One region of the Sodalis glossinidius str. 'morsitans' genome, then DNA from elsewhere that is predicted to be linked to it. Evidence: predicted binding sites of a transcription regulator. Region 1 holds the regulator's gene; each other region holds the start of a gene.

Region 1 (5,589 bases):
TGGAACGCGGTATCCCTTATGTCTCCGGTCCGCAGTGGCTGCATGATCACGTGCTGGCACAGCGATGGGTGATCGCCGTCGCCGGCACCCACGGTAAAACCACCACCGCCGGCATGGTCGCCTGGATCCTGGAAGAGTTCGGTTACCAACCTGGTTTCGTGATTGGCGGCGTACCGGGTAATTTCGCCGTTTCCGCCCGGCTTGGCGACGGGCCGTTTTTCGTCGTGGAAGCGGATGAATACGATTGCGCCTTTTTCGACAAGCGGTCCAAATTCGTCCATTACTGTCCGCGAACCCTCATTCTGAATAATATGGAATTTGACCACGCCGATATCTTCGATGATCTCAAAGCGATTCAAAAGCAGTTCCATCACCTGATTCGCTTAGTGCCCGGCAAAGGAAAAATTATTCTGCCGGATAACGATGTCAATCTTAAACACACTGTGGCGATGGGCTGCTGGAGCGAGACGGAATACACAGGTGAAGAAGGCGTGTGGCGGGCGAAGAAAGTCGCGCCGGACGCCAGCGGTTTTGAGGTGTTTTTGCACTATGAGCCCGTCGGCACGGTCAACTGGCAGTTGGTAGGCGAGCATAATATGCACAACGCGCTGATGGCTGTCGCCGCCGTTCGCCATGTCGGCGTGCAGCCGGCGGACGCCTGCCGGGCGCTGGACGGCTTTATCAACGCCCGCCGGCGCCTGGAGCTGAAAGGGACCGTCAACGGCGTGACGATGTATGATGATTTTGCTCATCATCCCACCGCTATCCTGGCGACGCTCGCGGCGCTGCGCAGCAAAGTGGGCGGCACGGCGCGCATCATCGCCGTGCTGGAGCCTCGTTCCAATACGATGAAGATGGGCTTATCCAAAAATGAGCTGGCGCCGTCACTCGGCCGCGCGGATGAGGTGTTTCTCTATCAGCCGCAGCATATTCCCTGGCAGGTGAGCGAAGTGGCGGAAGCCTGCGTGCAGCCGGCGCACTGCAGCGCCGATGTCGATACGCTGGTGGAAATGGTAGTGAAGACCGCGCAGCCGGGCGATTACATCCTGGTGATGAGCAATGGCGGCTTCGGCGGCATTCATGCCAAGCTTTTGCACCAGCTGGGGCAAAAAGCGGCGCGGTAGCGTTTCGGCGCGAGGTTAAGCTATGCCGTTCTCAGGCCAAAAAACCCCCGCAAGCGGGAGAAATTGTCTGCTAGACGATGAGGGAATCATCAAATCGCGATGGATTAATTCCGGACACAGGATTAACTGAGGGTCGCCGCGAGTTTGATGTGGTTTACAGAGAGTGTTTCACAACGTGACACATTGCACAGTGCTGCCAAAAAATAGGGGCCCCCTGAGGGTGACCTGCCGGCCGTGACCCGTGACAGTTACCGTGTTCATAAGCTTCAGTCACATGGTAGGCGCGGGGGCGCCTTTGGCGTCAGCCGCCTGATTCAATGCCTGGTGAATGTCGCTCGGTGCGCCGTCGACACCGCTGACGCTGCCCATTGGCTGTAAATCCTGGGTCTGCTGTAGCGAGATAGAGTCCACGGCGAAAGCACCGAAGGACAAAGCGGAAAGCGCCGTCATCAAGGGTAATACCGTTTTGGTGTTCATCATGTTTTTCCTCATCAGCCGCATCCCATATTCTGTACTGTGATGCACATCACGACGCTAAGTATACACTAGTAACTTGATGTGCTAATTTCTTGATAATAGTTTTTTATAAAACTTTAAGTGTAATTATGTTGTTATTAGAAGCAAAGATTATTAAATTTGCACAAAAAATAGCCGAACTTTGTTAAAGTCATGTAAAATCATGTGGATAAGATGATGTGGCTAAAAGTGTGGTCCATATCAGCATTTCTCACTGCCTCACAGATGAAGTCCTTTATTTCTGACAGGTAACACCGGATGTCACGCTATTTACCAAGGTGCAAAAGCTTACTGCTGGTAAGGAAATGTTAACAAGATGAGTCGTGGGCGCTTTACCGCTATGACGTTAGTTCGGAGCTTGAAGGCTACCCGGGGCGCAACGAGCTCAGGCGTCGATGATTCACTGTCAAAGCGTGCGCTCCCTTGGCATCACCGGGGAACGCTGCGCTGCTGGCATCGAGGGTCGCATTGGGCGGCGGAGCGGGTTAACGTCGGCGGTGAGAGCCGCCGAACACGAAGGAGAGGCGCCGTGAAGGGCCGCCTGACGGCGCATAAGGCGCAGATGGACGCCGGCGGATATCCCCCGGCGAAGCGGCTGACATGTCGCACCTTGGGCGTAGCAGGCTCTGATGGCAAAGGCGGGATCACAGTTCCTGGTTAAAATGGACCAGGATGAAGTGATACAACCGCTTGACTGAGAAGCCGGGGGCGGGTGTGGTAAAGACGGTATCATCGCCGGCGATGGTGCCGAGGATCCCCTCCGATTTCCCCAGCGAATCCAGCATCCGGGCGATGAGCTGGGCCGCGCCGGGACTGGTATGGATGACGACCAGTGCGTCATTATGATCCACATCCAGCACCAGATTTTTCAGCGGGCTGCTGGCAGTGGGAACGCCGAGCTCCGCCTGAAGGCAGTACACCATTTCCATCTTGGCGTTGCGGGTACGCACCGCACCAAACTTAGTCAGCATGCGCGAGACCTTGGATTGGTTGATGTTCTCGAAGCCAGCCTCCTGCAGCGCAAGCACAATCTCGCCCTGAGAGCTGAATTTTTCCTCTTTCAGCAGCGCCTTGAACGCCTTGACCAGTTCTTCCTGTTTCGATTGATTTCGCATGTTTTACCGCAGAGTGAGCCGATTATTTAATAGATTATTATGCATAAATTTGAATTTTTATGCAATGGAATTGCTGCCGGTGACAGCTTCTCTGTCCATGGTCGGTGAAAAGCCTATCACTTGCAACCCGCCCGCCTATCCCAAAACGCCGCCGCAAACCTGAAGTTGATTAATTGTCTTTATTAGGCGATGCATTTATGCTTTTCAGTAGAGTATAAGATGCCATTCTTTGTAGGGTTATAAGGAGATTACAATGAAAGCCGCACTGCTCGGTGCGGCAGGCGGCATCGGCCAGGCGCTGACGACGACGACCCGTTTACCCCAGGACTGGGAACTCTCGCTGTATGACATCGCACCGGTAACGGCGGGGATTGCCGTGGATCTCAGCCATATCCCCTCACCGGTGCGGGTCCGCGGATTTTGTGGTTCAGACGCATCACCGGCGTTGCTTGGCGCCGATATCGTGCTGATTGTCGCGAGTGTTGCCCGCAAGCCCGGGATGGATCGCGCGGATCTGTTTAATGTTAATGCCGGCATCGTGCGGCAGCTGGTCGGGCCAGGTGGCGGCGTGCGCGCCGCAGGCGCTTATCGGCATCGTCACCAATCCGGTGAATACCCTTGTCCCCATCGCCGCAGGCGTGCTAGCGCAGGCAGGTGTTTACCAACCGCAAAAACTTTTTGGCATCACGACGCTGGACGTCATACGCGCCAACCGCTATGTGGCGGACCTGAAAGTCCTGCGGCCGGACCAGATGGAGGTGCCGGTCGTGGGCGGCCACTCCGGCGTCACGATTTTGCCTTTGCTATCTCAGGTGCCGGGCATCAGTTTTAGCGATGAGGAAGTCACTCTTTTGACCCGACGGATCCGCAATGCCGGCACCGAGGTGGTCGAGGCAAAGGCCGGCGCCGGATCCGCGACGCTCGCCATGGGTTACGCCGCCGCCCGCTTTACGCTGTCGCTGGTGTGGGCACTGCAGGGGCAGCAGGGAATAATTGAATGCGCCTATGTGGAAAGCGAGACCGACTTTTCCCGCTTTTTTGCCCAGCCGCTGCAAGGCATGCGCCCGGCGAACGGTTTCTGCAACCTTAGCCCGCCGTCGGCAACGCGGGGACAGGGGGATGGGTGTTCCCTTCAGAGCAATGCGATCTTTTCATTGGCATGGCTCTGCATCCTCTACGCGGCAGACTGTGTCCTTTTCTATTTTCTATGCCGGCGGTGCCGGCAGGGCATTGCGCGGTTTGCCGCGCGGTGGCTTTAGCGCTGATAAGTCTTAGCGCAGCGCCTCGGCGTGGCTGGGCAGGTTTGCCGTCGACAAGTCTGGCGAAGCTCTGCGCACGCATCGCAGGCAACATTTGCCGCTGACATCTCGGCGGCGCAGCGCGCGGGCGGTGGCATTATGCCTGCGCCGGACGTTCCTGTGTTGCCAAGCAAGGTGTATAACGGTGAACGTTTCCCTAATGCCAAATACTTTCGCATCCGATTTCCGTGGCAAAAAAGTTAGTCGTGCCGACGTTTTCTTTTCTTTTTTCCAGACATTCTCCTTCACATAAAATTAATTTATAAAGATATAATTTATTAAATTACAGTAATAATATAGATAATGATATAAGAATTATATTTCATTGATAATGAACAATTTTTATTAATTTTGTGTTTTTTATTCTAATAGCTGGTATTGATCTCATTTTTTAATACCACCTTTGATCCAATGCGCTTTTTTTGTGTTGTAATTAGCGTTACGACAAGTCTTTAATGTTATACATTAAATGTTGTCGTAATAGCGGAACGGGAATCAGGTGCCGTAAATTCCACAGTACCTGCCCAAACCGTGCGATGGCGATAGCGCCAGGCTATCACCATGACAAGGAGGGGGATAAAAGATGGAAATAAAAAAAGAATGGATTGCAACGCACGAATTGATAGGGGTAGGTGGACTACCCAAAACACGACAGGGACTGAATCGGCGTGCCAGAGAGGAGGGCTGGCAGAAAAGACGGCGCGAGGGCGCGCGCGGTAAAGCAGTTGAGTATTCCTGGCACAGTTTGCCGGACATGGTGAAAAAGACGCTTTCTTTAAGGACCAACCCGGCGGAGTACCAACTCTCCCCACAGGAGACGTCGGCTACCTGGAACGAAATTTATCGGCAACTTTCCGATGCGGAGCGCGATTTTATCGTCTCCTTTATCGTACGAGAAGGGGTACTGAACTTGCTAAAGCGTCTTGACTATCCCGACGAACCACTTAACGACGTCAGGCCGGAATGACATAGTGCGCCGGGGAAGGGATGGTCCTCCCCGGCGCCGGCGCGTTGGTCAGCGCTGTCGTATCAGGCTTTTCCTATCGAGTAATTGATTGGTTTCCGGATCGATATAGCGACTGGGCCATATGATCGAGGGATGAATCTCCAGCACATCAGCGATAAGCCACTCACCCTTCGGCCAGGGCCGGATGAGGGCGTTCGCCAGCGTGGAAGAACTCAACCCTGCCGCCCGCGATACTGCGGCCAGTGAGGTCCCGCGTTTACGGAGTGCCGCGATGATATCCGCAGGGTGCCAATCTGTATTCCTTTCGCTCATATTTCGTTCCTTGTGCTGTAAGACAAACGCTGGTTAATGGTATAACTAACCTATTCAGGTAAAACGTTGGCAATGGTCATAGGCTTTAGTTGAAAAATATATAGCACTAAAATTCCTAAAATTTTTCTATTATTTTTCAAACAGATTCTATTTTTTTATGCAGGTCGAATTCAGAATGAAAATCTTATGAAACAAGCCTGGTTCAGCACGCAGGAACTGCTGTCTATTGCCAGGCGTAAGAAATGGAACCGACGCTG
Region 2 (5,589 bases), 1.4 Mb from region 1:
CGGCCTGCGGGATCTGGATCTCAAGGCCGGGCGCATCGACGCCGGTTTTGATAGCGGCGTCTATGCCCGCTCGGTAATGGCGAAACCCGGCAACGACGAACTTATTAATGCCGGCCCGGATCTCAAGAGCGCGATGCTTGCCACCGATGTGGCGATGGGCATGCGCAAGGGAGAAACCCGCCTGACAGCCACCTTTGACGCGGCCATCACCGGCGCTGCCCACGATGGCGTGATCCGGCAATTATCGCAGAAATGGAGCAAAATGGACCTGACGCAGGATCTCCCCTGAGAAAGCCCCCCTCGGCCCCGTTAACGTCCGAGTCAGGACGGCGTGGGCCAACGCCAAACGGCGCTCGTGCAGGCCGCCCCGGGCGCGGATGTTAGCATCAGCCACGCCAGGCGCCGAGTTCCCAGGCACCGCGAGCTAACGCCGCGCCAATACTCCACCGGCGGCAAAATAGGCTTTGATCCCTGCCAAAATGGCTTCCGCCATCTGCTGCTGGTAACGGGCGGTGCGCAACCGCCGCTCTTCCTGAACATTGCTGATAAACGCGGTTTCCACCAGAATTGACGGAATATCCGGCGCTTTCAATACCGCGAAGCCCGCCTGATCGACGCTTTTTTTATGCAACTGCGTGATCTTACTCACGTGGCTCAGCACGTGCTTGCCAAATTTCAGGCTATCGTTAATCGTAGCGGTCTGCATTAAATCGAAAATGGTATGATCCAGGTAGCGATCGCCGCTTTTGCTCACGCCACCAATTTCATCGGCAGCATTTTGCGTTTGGGCCAGATAGCGGGCCGCCGCGCTGGTGGCTCCCTTGGTGGACAACGCAAAGACCGAGGCGCCGTGGGCGCTACGGCGGGTAAAGGCGTCGGCGTGTATCGAAACAAACAGATCCGCCCGCTGCTTACGTGCCTTGGCCACCCGCACCTTCAGCGGGATGAACACATCCTCATTGCGGGTCATATACACCTGCATATTCGGTTCGCGCTTAATCAGCGCTCTTAAACGGCGGGCGATTTGCAGCACGATATCTTTCTCGCGGGTTTTGAATTTGCCGATCGCGCCGGGATCTTCGCCGCCGTGGCCCGGGTCAAGCATCACCACAACCGGCCGGTCGCGTCCGGCTTTCCCGGCCAGTGGCGCCTGAGACTCCGGCGGCAAAGTACGTGCCAAATCACCCTTGTTATAATCTTCTAGCAACGCCAGCAGCGGATCGTCTTGCAACGAGGAACGACTGCCCTCATGAGGGTAAAGATCCAGCACCAACCTGTGCCGGAAGCCGTGGGCCGGCGCCAGCGTCAAAAAGCGCGGCGCCACTTTCTGTTTCAGTTCCAGCACCAGCCGCACGGTATGGCCGTCGAACTGACCAACCCGTACCTGGCCGATATAAGGATCTTCCGGCCGCACCCGCTCCCCTAGCTGGCTGAGCATCGAATTGAGCCGCAGCTCTTCGATATCTAGCACCAGCCTGTCCGGACCACTCAGGGTAAAAGTGCGGTATTGCAGAGTGACATTTGATTCCAGAGTCACGCGGGTATAGCTTGAGGCGGGCCAGATCCGCACCGCCACAATAGAAGGCGCAGCGGCGAGGCCAACCCGGCTGACGCTTAACAGCCAGGTGGCCGCCACGCCTTGCAGCAGCAGCCGGCGAGCGCGGTTATGTTCTGACTCAGGCATGTCGCCCCGGTAATAAATTGTGCATTATCTGGAAAACCAATCGTTTATCGTTAACGGCGGAAACTTTAACCAAACCGCCGGCCGCTGTCATCCCGAAAAGCCGGCACAGAGGCGGCGTGCGGCAAACTTTGCTCATCTTTACAAACAGGCGAAGGGTAAATCGGGACTTGCCAAGAGGGTGATAAAAGAATAAAAATACACAAAATAAAAATAATAATTCACAAAGGATAGTCCGTGAAGGAACGCAGTACAGGGTTGGTTCAAGGTTTTCGCCATACGGTTCCTTATATCAATGCACACCGTGGCAAAACCTTTGTGGTCATGCTGGGCGGCGAAGCCATCGAGCATGAAAATTTTGCCAGTATTGTCAATGATATCGGTCTACTGCACAGCTTCGGTATCCGCCTGGTACTGGTGTACGGCGCCCGGCCGCAAATCGACGCCAATCTGGCGATACATCACCTTGAGCCGATGTACCATAAGCATACCCGCGTTACCGACGCGCCCACCCTCGAGCGAGTAAAGCAGGCCGCAGGCCAGCTACAGCTGAACATTACCGCCCGGCTGTCGATGAGTCTGAATAATACGCCGATACAGGGCGCGCACATCAACGTGGTGAGCGGCAACTTCATTATCGCAGCCTCTGGGCGTGGATGACGGCGTGGACTATTGCCACAGCGGCCGCATCCGCCGTATTGATGATGAGGCGATACACCATCAGCTTGACGGCGGCGCCATTGTGTTGCTGGGCCCGGTCGCGGTATCGGTTACCGGTGAAAGTTTCAACCTCACCTCCGAAGAGGTGGCGATTAAGCTGAAAGCGGAAAAAATTATCGGTTTTTGCTCATCGCAGGGCGTGATTGGCGAGGACGACGATATTATTTCCGAACTGTTTCCCAACGACGCCCAGCAACGTATTGATCAGTTGGAAGCGCGCGGTGATTACCATTCCGGCACCGTGCGTTTTCTGCGTGGCGCGGTCATAGCCTGCCGCAGCGGCGTGCGGCGTGCGGCGTGCGGCGTGCGGCGTGCGGCGTTGCCATCTTATCAGCTATCAGGAAGACGGCGCCCTGGTGCAAGAGCTCTTCTCCCGCGACGGCATCGGCACACAGATCGTGATGGAAAGCGCGGAGCAGGTGCGGCGGGCCACCATCAACGATATCGGCGGCATTCTGGCGCTGATTCGGCCGCTGGAACAGCAGGGGATCCTGGTGCGCCGCTCCCGCAAGCAATTGGAAATGAAAATCGATAAATCTACCATTATCGAACGGGACAATATGACCATTGCCTGCGCGGCGCTGTATCCTTTTCCCGACGAGCAGATCGGCGAAATGGCCTGCGTGGCGGTGCACCCTGATTACCGCAGTTCGTCGCGCGGCGAAATGCTGCTGACGCGCATCGCTCAACAGGCGCGCCAAATGGGGCTAAAAAAATTGTTTGTGCTCACCACCCGCAGCATCCACTGGTTTCAGGAACGCGGCTTTACCCCGGGAAGTCGATATCCTGCCGAACCAGAAAAAGGCGCTGTATAACTATCAGCGAAGGTCTAAAGTGCTAATCTATGAATTATCAGATATTTAGACCCAATCCTCGCTCAAAAAATAGGCGACAAAACACAACAAAGCACGACAATACACGACATTTTTATCAATAACTTACCGCTTATTTCGACCTGCCGATTACGCCAGAATCGCCCACATTTGACGAAGGAAATTCCATGCGCTATAGTCGCTTCCAGGTGCTGAACACACCATGCAAAGCGGATACCGCGCCCGAAAGTTATGCAGTTTTTTTACGCCCATAGATTGTATGGTCGGGTAGCGAGTAGTGATACAACACCCTTAGGGGGAAAGCTGCTGGCCGACTTTGCACGGTGTTCAAGTACCCGACCGCCCCACTGAACATGGGGTAAAATGAACAAATGCAAAGGATACAAAAATGAACACCCAACCTATCTAATTTTCATTTAAAGAATCGCACGATGTCCGCGTTCAGGTAATCGATGGTGAACCATGGTTTTGCTTAAAGGATGTCTGCGACATTCTGACCATCGCAAACTCCAGTCGTGTTGCTTCTGATGTGCTCGACTCGAAGGGGGTATGCAAAACGGATACCCTTACTTCTGGCGGCATTCAAGAGCTTAATTTCGTCAACGAACCCAACCTCTATCGCGTCATCTTCCGTAGCAACAAGCCCGAGGCAAAGCAATTCCAGGATTGGGTATTCAATGATGTACTTCCCTCAATCTGCAAGACTGGCAAATACGAGCACCCCGTTTACAAGCCAGAGTCCCACGAACTCTTCACCACTAACGATACCTCCAACCTCGCCCGCCTGATTTGGCACATGAGCCACAACTTCCGCTTCAAGCAAGCATGGAGCAATGGCATATGGTACGCCCTGCGCGAAGTCACCGGCATTCCCTCACCGCAGCTGATGGAAGTCCGCCATATCCCGCATATTGCCAGAGAATGCGAACGTATATGGGCGGTGATTGAACGCCTGCAATCTGCTATGGTAGTAGAGGCTGAGAGACGAACCATTCGGCAACTGGTGCGCAAGCGGGAGAATGTGGATAGTGTGATGGGTGAAATCGATAGCCTGCTCATTGAGTCAAACCATAGCAACGCCTTCATGCTCACCGATACCCTGACCCGTTGGCATAAGTCCGAGCTCGGCCAGTTCGCGCAGAGGCACTGATGGTTGCCCCGGCCCGTTGAGGGGCCGGGGATTTCGATGGAATACCACAATCTGAACAAGCTATATACTGCACCGATGACAAAATCCTCACTCTCACAACACGATGCCCTGTTCAAAAAGTTCCTCGGCGACATTGCTGTAGCTCGTGACTTTCTGGAAGTGCATCTCCAACTCATCTGCGTGAGCGCTGCGATTTCAGCACCCTGGCAATGGAGTCCGGCAGCTTTATCGAAGACGACCTCAGGGGACAGTGCTCGGACATGCTGTATTCGATGAAGACCACGGCGGGCCATGATGGTTACGTCTACTGTCTTATCGAGCACCAGAGCCGACCGGAAAAGATGATGGCGTTTCTGTTGCTACGGTACGCCGTCGCCGCGATGCAACGGCATCTTGAACAAGGCAATGACGCTTTGCCAGTGGTTATTCCGCTCCTGTTCTATCACGGCACCACATCGTCTTACCCCTACAGCACCCAATGGCTCGATTGCTTTACTGACCCCGAACTGGCAGAATCAGTCTACAGGCAAGCATTCCCGCTGGTCGATATCACCGCGATGCCGGATGATGAAATACTGTCTCATCGGCGGGTAGCGCTGCTAGAATTGGTGCAGAAACACATCCGGACCAGTGATATGTTAGAACTAGCCGCTGACATCGCTCGTCTGCTCAATCTATGGGCGATACCGAAAGAGCAGTTCCGTAGCCTGATGTACTATATCGCAGAGCGGGGAAATACTTCGGATGAATCGCAATTCCTACAGCATATCGCCACCAAAGCCACTGACTACCGGGAGGACATCATGACCATTGCAGAACAGCTTGAAGCTAAAGATGAGCAAAGGGGCATCCAGAAGGGCATCCAGCTTGGTGAGCAGAAAGGTCGCCAAGAAACGACCACCGAACTTGCACGAAAGTTCCTCGCTAACGGTGTCGAACGCTCAATTGTTAAGCTATCTACAGGTCTCTCCGACCATGAGCTGGATGAGTTGGCCCGCCAGTAGTTTACCGCGTACTACTCTTCGTTATTAGCTGTATTAGCAGCCGCCCCAGCTCGTTGAGGGCCGGGGTAATAGCTCTATTCCCTACATGTGAATCCAACGATCGTTTTTGACGATCGATAAGCTGCCTTCGATCGTTATTATCAGTTTGCGTTATTCCGGTAAAAAGCGGGAAATCCCATTTTTACGGAAGCGTTTTCTACA
Region 3 (5,589 bases), 1.2 Mb from region 1:
TGCCGACGCACTCACCGATTTGGAATGGATCAAGCAAGCGATCGTCGCGGTGCGTACCATTCGCGCCGAGATGAATATCGCCCCCGGCAAGCCGCTGGCGGTACTGCTGCGCCAGGCGTCCCCCGCGGTAGTGCGACGGGTGAACGAGAATCTGAGCTTTATGCTTACCTTGGCGCGGCTTGACAGCATTACCCTGCTGCCGGCTGACGATAAAGGGCCAGTTTCCGTCACCCAGATTATCGACGGCGCCGAATTGCTGATTCCGATGGCGGGTCTGGTCGATAAGGAAGCCGAACTGGACCGTCTGGCGAAAGAAGCCGCGCGCATCGACGGCGAAATCAGCCGTATTGCCGCCAAGCTCGGCAACGAGGGCTTTATCGGCCGCGCACCGGAGGCGGTGGTGACGAAAGAGCGCGAGAAGCTGGAAAGCTATCAGCAATCCAGGGCAAAATTGCTGGAACAGCAGGCGATTATCGCTGATTTATAAGCGCGCCATCGCGGTTTTCCCGGCGCGCCATGGCCGGGATGCCAGCATGCTATGCCGTTCGCCTATCGCGCCCCGGCGGGTTTCGGTTGCATCTGTGTGCCATGCTGTGCTATTACTTTTAACCCATCGTGCCTTTACTTATCACTATCCGGATCATGACCATGCCCACGACCTCTGCAGATGCCATACGGGTGCGTCCGATAACGCTGGCAGATAATAGCGCCATCGCGCAGGTGATCCGCCGAGTTCGGCCTGACGGCGGATAAAGGCTATACCGTCTCCGATCCTAATCTCGATCACCTCTATAAGCTCTACAGCAAACTTCGCAGCGCCTATTGGGTTATCGAACTGCGGGGAGAACTGGCAGGCGGAGGCGGCGTCGCGCCCCCCGTTAAGCGGCGGAAATGAGGCAATCTGCGAACTGCAAAAGATGTATTTTCTACCCGAACTGCGCGGGCGAGGCGTGGGAGCTGGCACAGAGTGCGCTGACCTTTGCCCGTGAGCAGGGCTTCCGCCAATGCTATCTGGAAACCACCGCCACGCTGGATCGCGCTATCGCGCTGTATGAAAAGCTGGGCCTTTGCCATATCCCTGGCCCGATGGGCAATACCGGCCATGTTGACTGTGAAGTCATCATGTTGAAAACGTTATAACCATCTGCAGTGAACGCAAATAGCGCCGGCAACGGTCGTATTCGCGTCCTCTTTCAGCCGACCGCGGCGGGGGCAATTAATGGCGGGTGGCGGGCACCTCGTCTCTGTCCGCCGGGCCGTCTTCGTCATCCTGATCGAACTCGTCACCTTCTTCCTCTTCGCCGTCGGGATCTTCAAAGTATGTGCCCCAGCCGTCGTAATTCACCTCTAAGCGCTGCGTCAGGGTGAACAACTGCTCCACCTGCGCATCGATAAGTTCCGCCTGCAGCGCGATTTCACTAACCGCATCGCAGCACATCAGCTTTTCGCCGCCTTCAACTTCAAGCTCTTCGGCATCGGTTACTTCATAACCCAGTTTGAAGGCCTCTACCGCCACCTTCTCCAGGGTGTCAAAATCGTCTGCGGAGAGATGATGTTCGATAGTGTAAAGCGCCTCGGGATCGCTGCCGTCTTCCAGCAGCTCGTCAATAATCAGACGCGTCTCTTCGCGTTGCTCGTCAAGAAATGAATGTGCCATGTCCCTGTCCTCAATACGTCGGCCTGTAGGATGACTATTTTCACACAGCGGCGGGTGCGGCTCCAGCTTAATGGTAAAAGATTTGCCATCAGCACTTTAAATTGAATATTAATACATATAAAGTGAATTTTAATTCAATCAGCTTGACAGAATATTGAGGGAGAAATGGATGATGAATCAGTTGTTTCAACGCAATTTCCTGAGATTGATGGATTTTACCTCTGCCGAAATTAATCAGATGCTGGCGCTGGCCGCCGACCTCAAGAGCCAGAAACGCGCCGGCAGCGAGACGCCGCGGCTGGCCGGTAAAAATATTGCGCTCATCTTCGAAAAAGATTCGACCCGTACCCGCTGCTCTTTCGAAGTTGCCGCCTTTGATCAAGGCGCCCGCGTGACTTATTTAGGGCCAAGCGGCAGCCAGATTGGCCATAAAGAATCCATTAAAGATACCGCCCGGGTGCTGGGCCGCATGTATGACGGCATTCAATACCGCGGTTACGGACAGGGGATCGTCGAGACGCTGGCGTGCTACGCCGGCGTGCCGGTATGGAATGGGCTGACAACCGAATTCCATCCGACCCAGCTACTGGCCGATCTGCTGACCATGCAGGAATGTCTACCGGAAAAAACCTTTCAGCAAATGAAGTTGGCCTACGTCGGCGATGCTCGCAATAACATGGGCAATACGCTGCTGGAAGCGGCGGCGCTGACCGGCCTCGATCTGCGGCTGGTCGCCCCCAGGGCCTGTTGGCCCGATCAGGAGCTGGTGACCGTCTGCCGCCGTTTGGCGCAGCAAAACGGCGGCGACATCACCCTGACCGAGGATATCGCCGCCGGCGTGAAGGCAGTGGACTTTATTTATACCGACGTGTGGGTCTCCATGGGCGAGGACAAAGGGGTATGGCAGGAACGTATCGCGCTGCTGCGCGCCTATCAGGTGAATATGGCCCTGCTGCGTCAGACCGGCAATCCACAGGTGAAATTCCTGCACTGCCTGCCCGCATTTCATGACGATAAGACCACGCTCGGCAAGCAGATGGCGGCGCAATACGGCCTGTCTGGCGGCATGGAAGTGACCGATGAGGTGTTTGAATCCCCCCATAGCGTGGTCTTCGATCAGGCGGAAAACCGCCTGCATACGATCAAAGCCGTGATGGTGGCGACGCTCGCACCACCGTCAGCCGGGTAACATACACGCATCGCTGGCGGCGCCCGATGGCCGCCGTCAGTGGACTCTCGTCCGCCGCCTGCGCCGCCGAGGCTTAGCGTGTTATCAGGCCAGGGTTTCAACCGCGGGAGTTAATGCAGCGCGCGGCTCAGACCACCCGTGCCGCATCAATCTTCACCACCGCCTTGCGGATATTCGCCGGCTCGCCCACTGCGCACAGCGGCGTATGCACTTCACCCGGGAAATACACGACGAAATCTCCCGCCTATAGCACCACCTGTTTTTCCTGCTGGCCCGCCGGCAGCGTGCTATAGCACTGCGCTTCGGTACCGTGCAGCAAAATCTGGATATCAAGATATTTGGCATGATATTCGGCGCGGCGCGCCTGCCGCGGCTCCGTCACATCGTTGGAAACGATGACAAATACTTCATTACCCTCGATATCATGTTTACCCGCCGGCGTCTCATCGTTGACGTGGCGTTTGACGTATTCGATGGCGGCGCGCAGTTTGTCGGGCAGATACGGAATGAATTCGAGATGATTGACGTTACCGGTGATCATGATATTTCCCTGAAAATGAAAAGTCGTTTTAGTGTAAAGCAAGAAATGGGTGAAAGGTGAGCGCAATTCATCAGTTATTTTACTCCGGCGACAAAACGGCCCCTTCGAGGTCGATGGACATTATTTAGGCTTGAAGTAGAAATTCACCGGCGTATAATGCCGGACAATTTGCCGGGAGGAACCATGCACAGCATCAGCACGTTGGCATATTTTCAGCTGCATACGTTTCACGCTGGCGGCCAATCGCCGCGGCTGCTCCCGTTATATTCTGTTATTATCGCCCCTCAATGAGGGGCTTTTTTTGCACGCAACCCGGCGTATTCCCACGTCATTCGGCGGCATGACCGGCGCTCATAAGGAGGAAGGAAAGATGGTCAATCCCCTTTATCAAAAGCATATCATTTCCATTAACGACCTGAGCCGCGAGGAGCTGGAGATGGTATTAACCTCAGCCGCGGCGCTCAAGGCCCGGCCGCAGCCGGAATTACTCAAACACAAGGTAATCGCCAGCTGTTTTTTCGAGGCATCGACCCGGACCCGCCTGTCGTTTGAAACCGCCATTCACCGTTTGGGAGCCTCGGTGGTGGGTTTCCCCGATGCGGACAATACTTCGTTGGGAAAAAAAGGCGAGACTCTGGCCGATACCATCTCGGTGATAAGCACCTATGTCGATGCCATCGTTATGCGTCATTCTCAAGAAGGTGCGGCCCGCCTCGCCACTGAATTTTCCGGGCAGGTACCGATTCTTAACGCCGGCGATGGCGCTAACCAGCACCCGACACAGACCCTGTTGGATCTGTTCACTATTCAGGAAACCCAGGGCCGCTTGGATCACATCAGCGTCGCCATGGTGGGCGATTTGAAATACGGCCGCACCGTACATTCCCTAACGCAGGCGCTGGCCAAATTCGATGGTAACCGCTTCTATTTTATCGCCCCGAAGGCGCTGGCGATGCCGGCCCATATCCTGCATATGCTGGAGGAAAAGGGCATCGCGTACAGTCTCCACGCCAGCATTGAAGACGTCATCCCGGAGCTGGATATCCTCTATATGACCCGGGTGCAAAAAGAGCGGCTGGATCCGTCGGAGTACGCCAACGTAAAAGCGCAATTCGTCCTGCATGCCGGTGATTTGCTGCAGGCGCGCGCCAATCTGAAGGTGCTGCATCCGCTGCCGCGGGTCGATGAAATCGCCATTGAAGTGGACCATACGCCCTACGCCTATTATTTCCAGCAGGCCGGTAACGGCATTTTCGCCCGTCAAGCGCTGCTGGCCGCGGTGCTGGGCCACAATCCGGATCAACCGACGTCGTAAGGACGCGCTCGGGGAGAAGGTAGGCCGTTTTTGCTCTCGCAGCCTTGCGCCGCCGGCGCTCTGCCTTGTGTGACGGCGCCGCTTGCGAGAGCGCGATTGCCGATAGACACCCGGACACCATCCGGCTAGCATAGCAGCGCGTACTGCCGTTTCCGCGCCGGGCCAGCGGCCGCGATACTGCGTAAGAGTCGACCGCCTGAACAACAACAGGCCGCATGAGGGGAACCACCCATGACGCAAGATAATAAATTACAGGTTGAAGCCATTCGCCGCGGCACGGTCATCGACCATATCCCGGCACAGGTGGGCATGAAACTGCTCAGCCTGTTTAAACTGACCGCCACCGATGAACGGATCACCATCGGTCTCAATTTGCCCTCCAACCAGCAGGGCAAAAAGGATCTTATCAAGCTGGAAAATATTTTCCTGACCGAAGAGCAGGCCAATCAGCTGGCCATTTATGCGCCGCACGCCACCGTCAACCGGATTGACAATTACGATGTAGTGCGTAAACAGACGCTTTCGCTACCGGAGCGTATCGACGGCGTGCTCACCTGTCCTAACAGTAACTGTATCAGCCGCAGCGAGCCGGTAGCGTCCGGTTTTCGCGTGCAGGTCCACGGTCAACAGGTGCATTTACAGTGCAAATATTGCGAGAAGGAATTTGAACACCAGGCGGTGGTTCAAAGCGCATGACCGCCGTGATTTTGAATATCTTAACATCAGGAGTAGCCATGACCCGAATTATCAATACGGAAAACGCGCCGGCAGCCATCGGTCCTTATGTACAGGCGGTTGATCTGGGCAATATGATCCTCACGTCCGGCCAGATCCCGGTATGCCCGAAAAGCGGCCAGGTCGCGGAAGCCATTGCCGATCAGGCGCGC

What was found. The regulator ArgR, encoded in region 1, controls arginine synthesis, uptake and breakdown. The targets are predictions, from matches to a motif close to ANTGAATAAAAATACANT.
Region 2: amiC (N-acetylmuramoyl-L-alanine amidase AmiC) is a predicted target of ArgR. The motif match lies at 1,869-1,886, and genes of this name have one in related genera.
Region 3: argF (ornithine carbamoyltransferase) is a predicted target of ArgR. The motif match lies at 1,779-1,796, and genes of this name have one in related genera.

Annotation. Positions count from the first base shown of each region.
Region 1 is NC_007712.1:650,460-656,048, forward strand. Features, by position in the region: gene mpl (UDP-N-acetylmuramate:L-alanyl-gamma-D-glutamyl-meso-diaminopimelate ligase) at 1-1,124, shown strand, start outside; partial or broken gene SGP1_RS26520 (YdgH/BhsA/McbA-like domain containing protein) at 1,360-1,601, opposite strand; gene argR (transcriptional regulator ArgR) at 2,285-2,755, opposite strand; partial or broken gene mdh (malate dehydrogenase) at 3,009-3,807, shown strand; gene SGP1_RS03435 (DNA-binding protein) at 4,643-5,020, shown strand; gene SGP1_RS03440 (helix-turn-helix domain-containing protein) at 5,069-5,332, opposite strand; gene SGP1_RS03445 (DNA-binding protein) at 5,519-5,589, shown strand, end outside.
Region 2 is NC_007712.1:3,375,047-3,380,635, forward strand. Features, by position in the region: gene SGP1_RS32085 (M28 family peptidase) at 1-289, shown strand, start outside; gene amiC (N-acetylmuramoyl-L-alanine amidase AmiC) at 425-1,684, opposite strand; partial or broken gene argA (amino-acid N-acetyltransferase) at 1,919-3,265, shown strand; gene SGP1_RS17985 (BRO-N domain-containing protein) at 3,728-4,384, shown strand; partial or broken gene SGP1_RS17990 (Rpn family recombination-promoting nuclease/putative transposase) at 4,460-5,388, shown strand.
Region 3 is NC_007712.1:3,654,982-3,660,570, forward strand. Features, by position in the region: gene SGP1_RS19455 (valine--tRNA ligase) at 1-487, shown strand, start outside; partial or broken gene SGP1_RS19460 (GNAT family N-acetyltransferase) at 649-1,140, shown strand; gene rraB (ribonuclease E inhibitor RraB) at 1,217-1,657, opposite strand; gene argF (ornithine carbamoyltransferase) at 1,830-2,846, shown strand; partial or broken gene SGP1_RS19475 (YhcH/YjgK/YiaL family protein) at 2,974-3,387, opposite strand; gene pyrB (aspartate carbamoyltransferase) at 3,758-4,702, shown strand; gene pyrI (aspartate carbamoyltransferase regulatory subunit) at 4,934-5,398, shown strand; gene ridA (2-iminobutanoate/2-iminopropanoate deaminase) at 5,437-5,589, shown strand, end outside.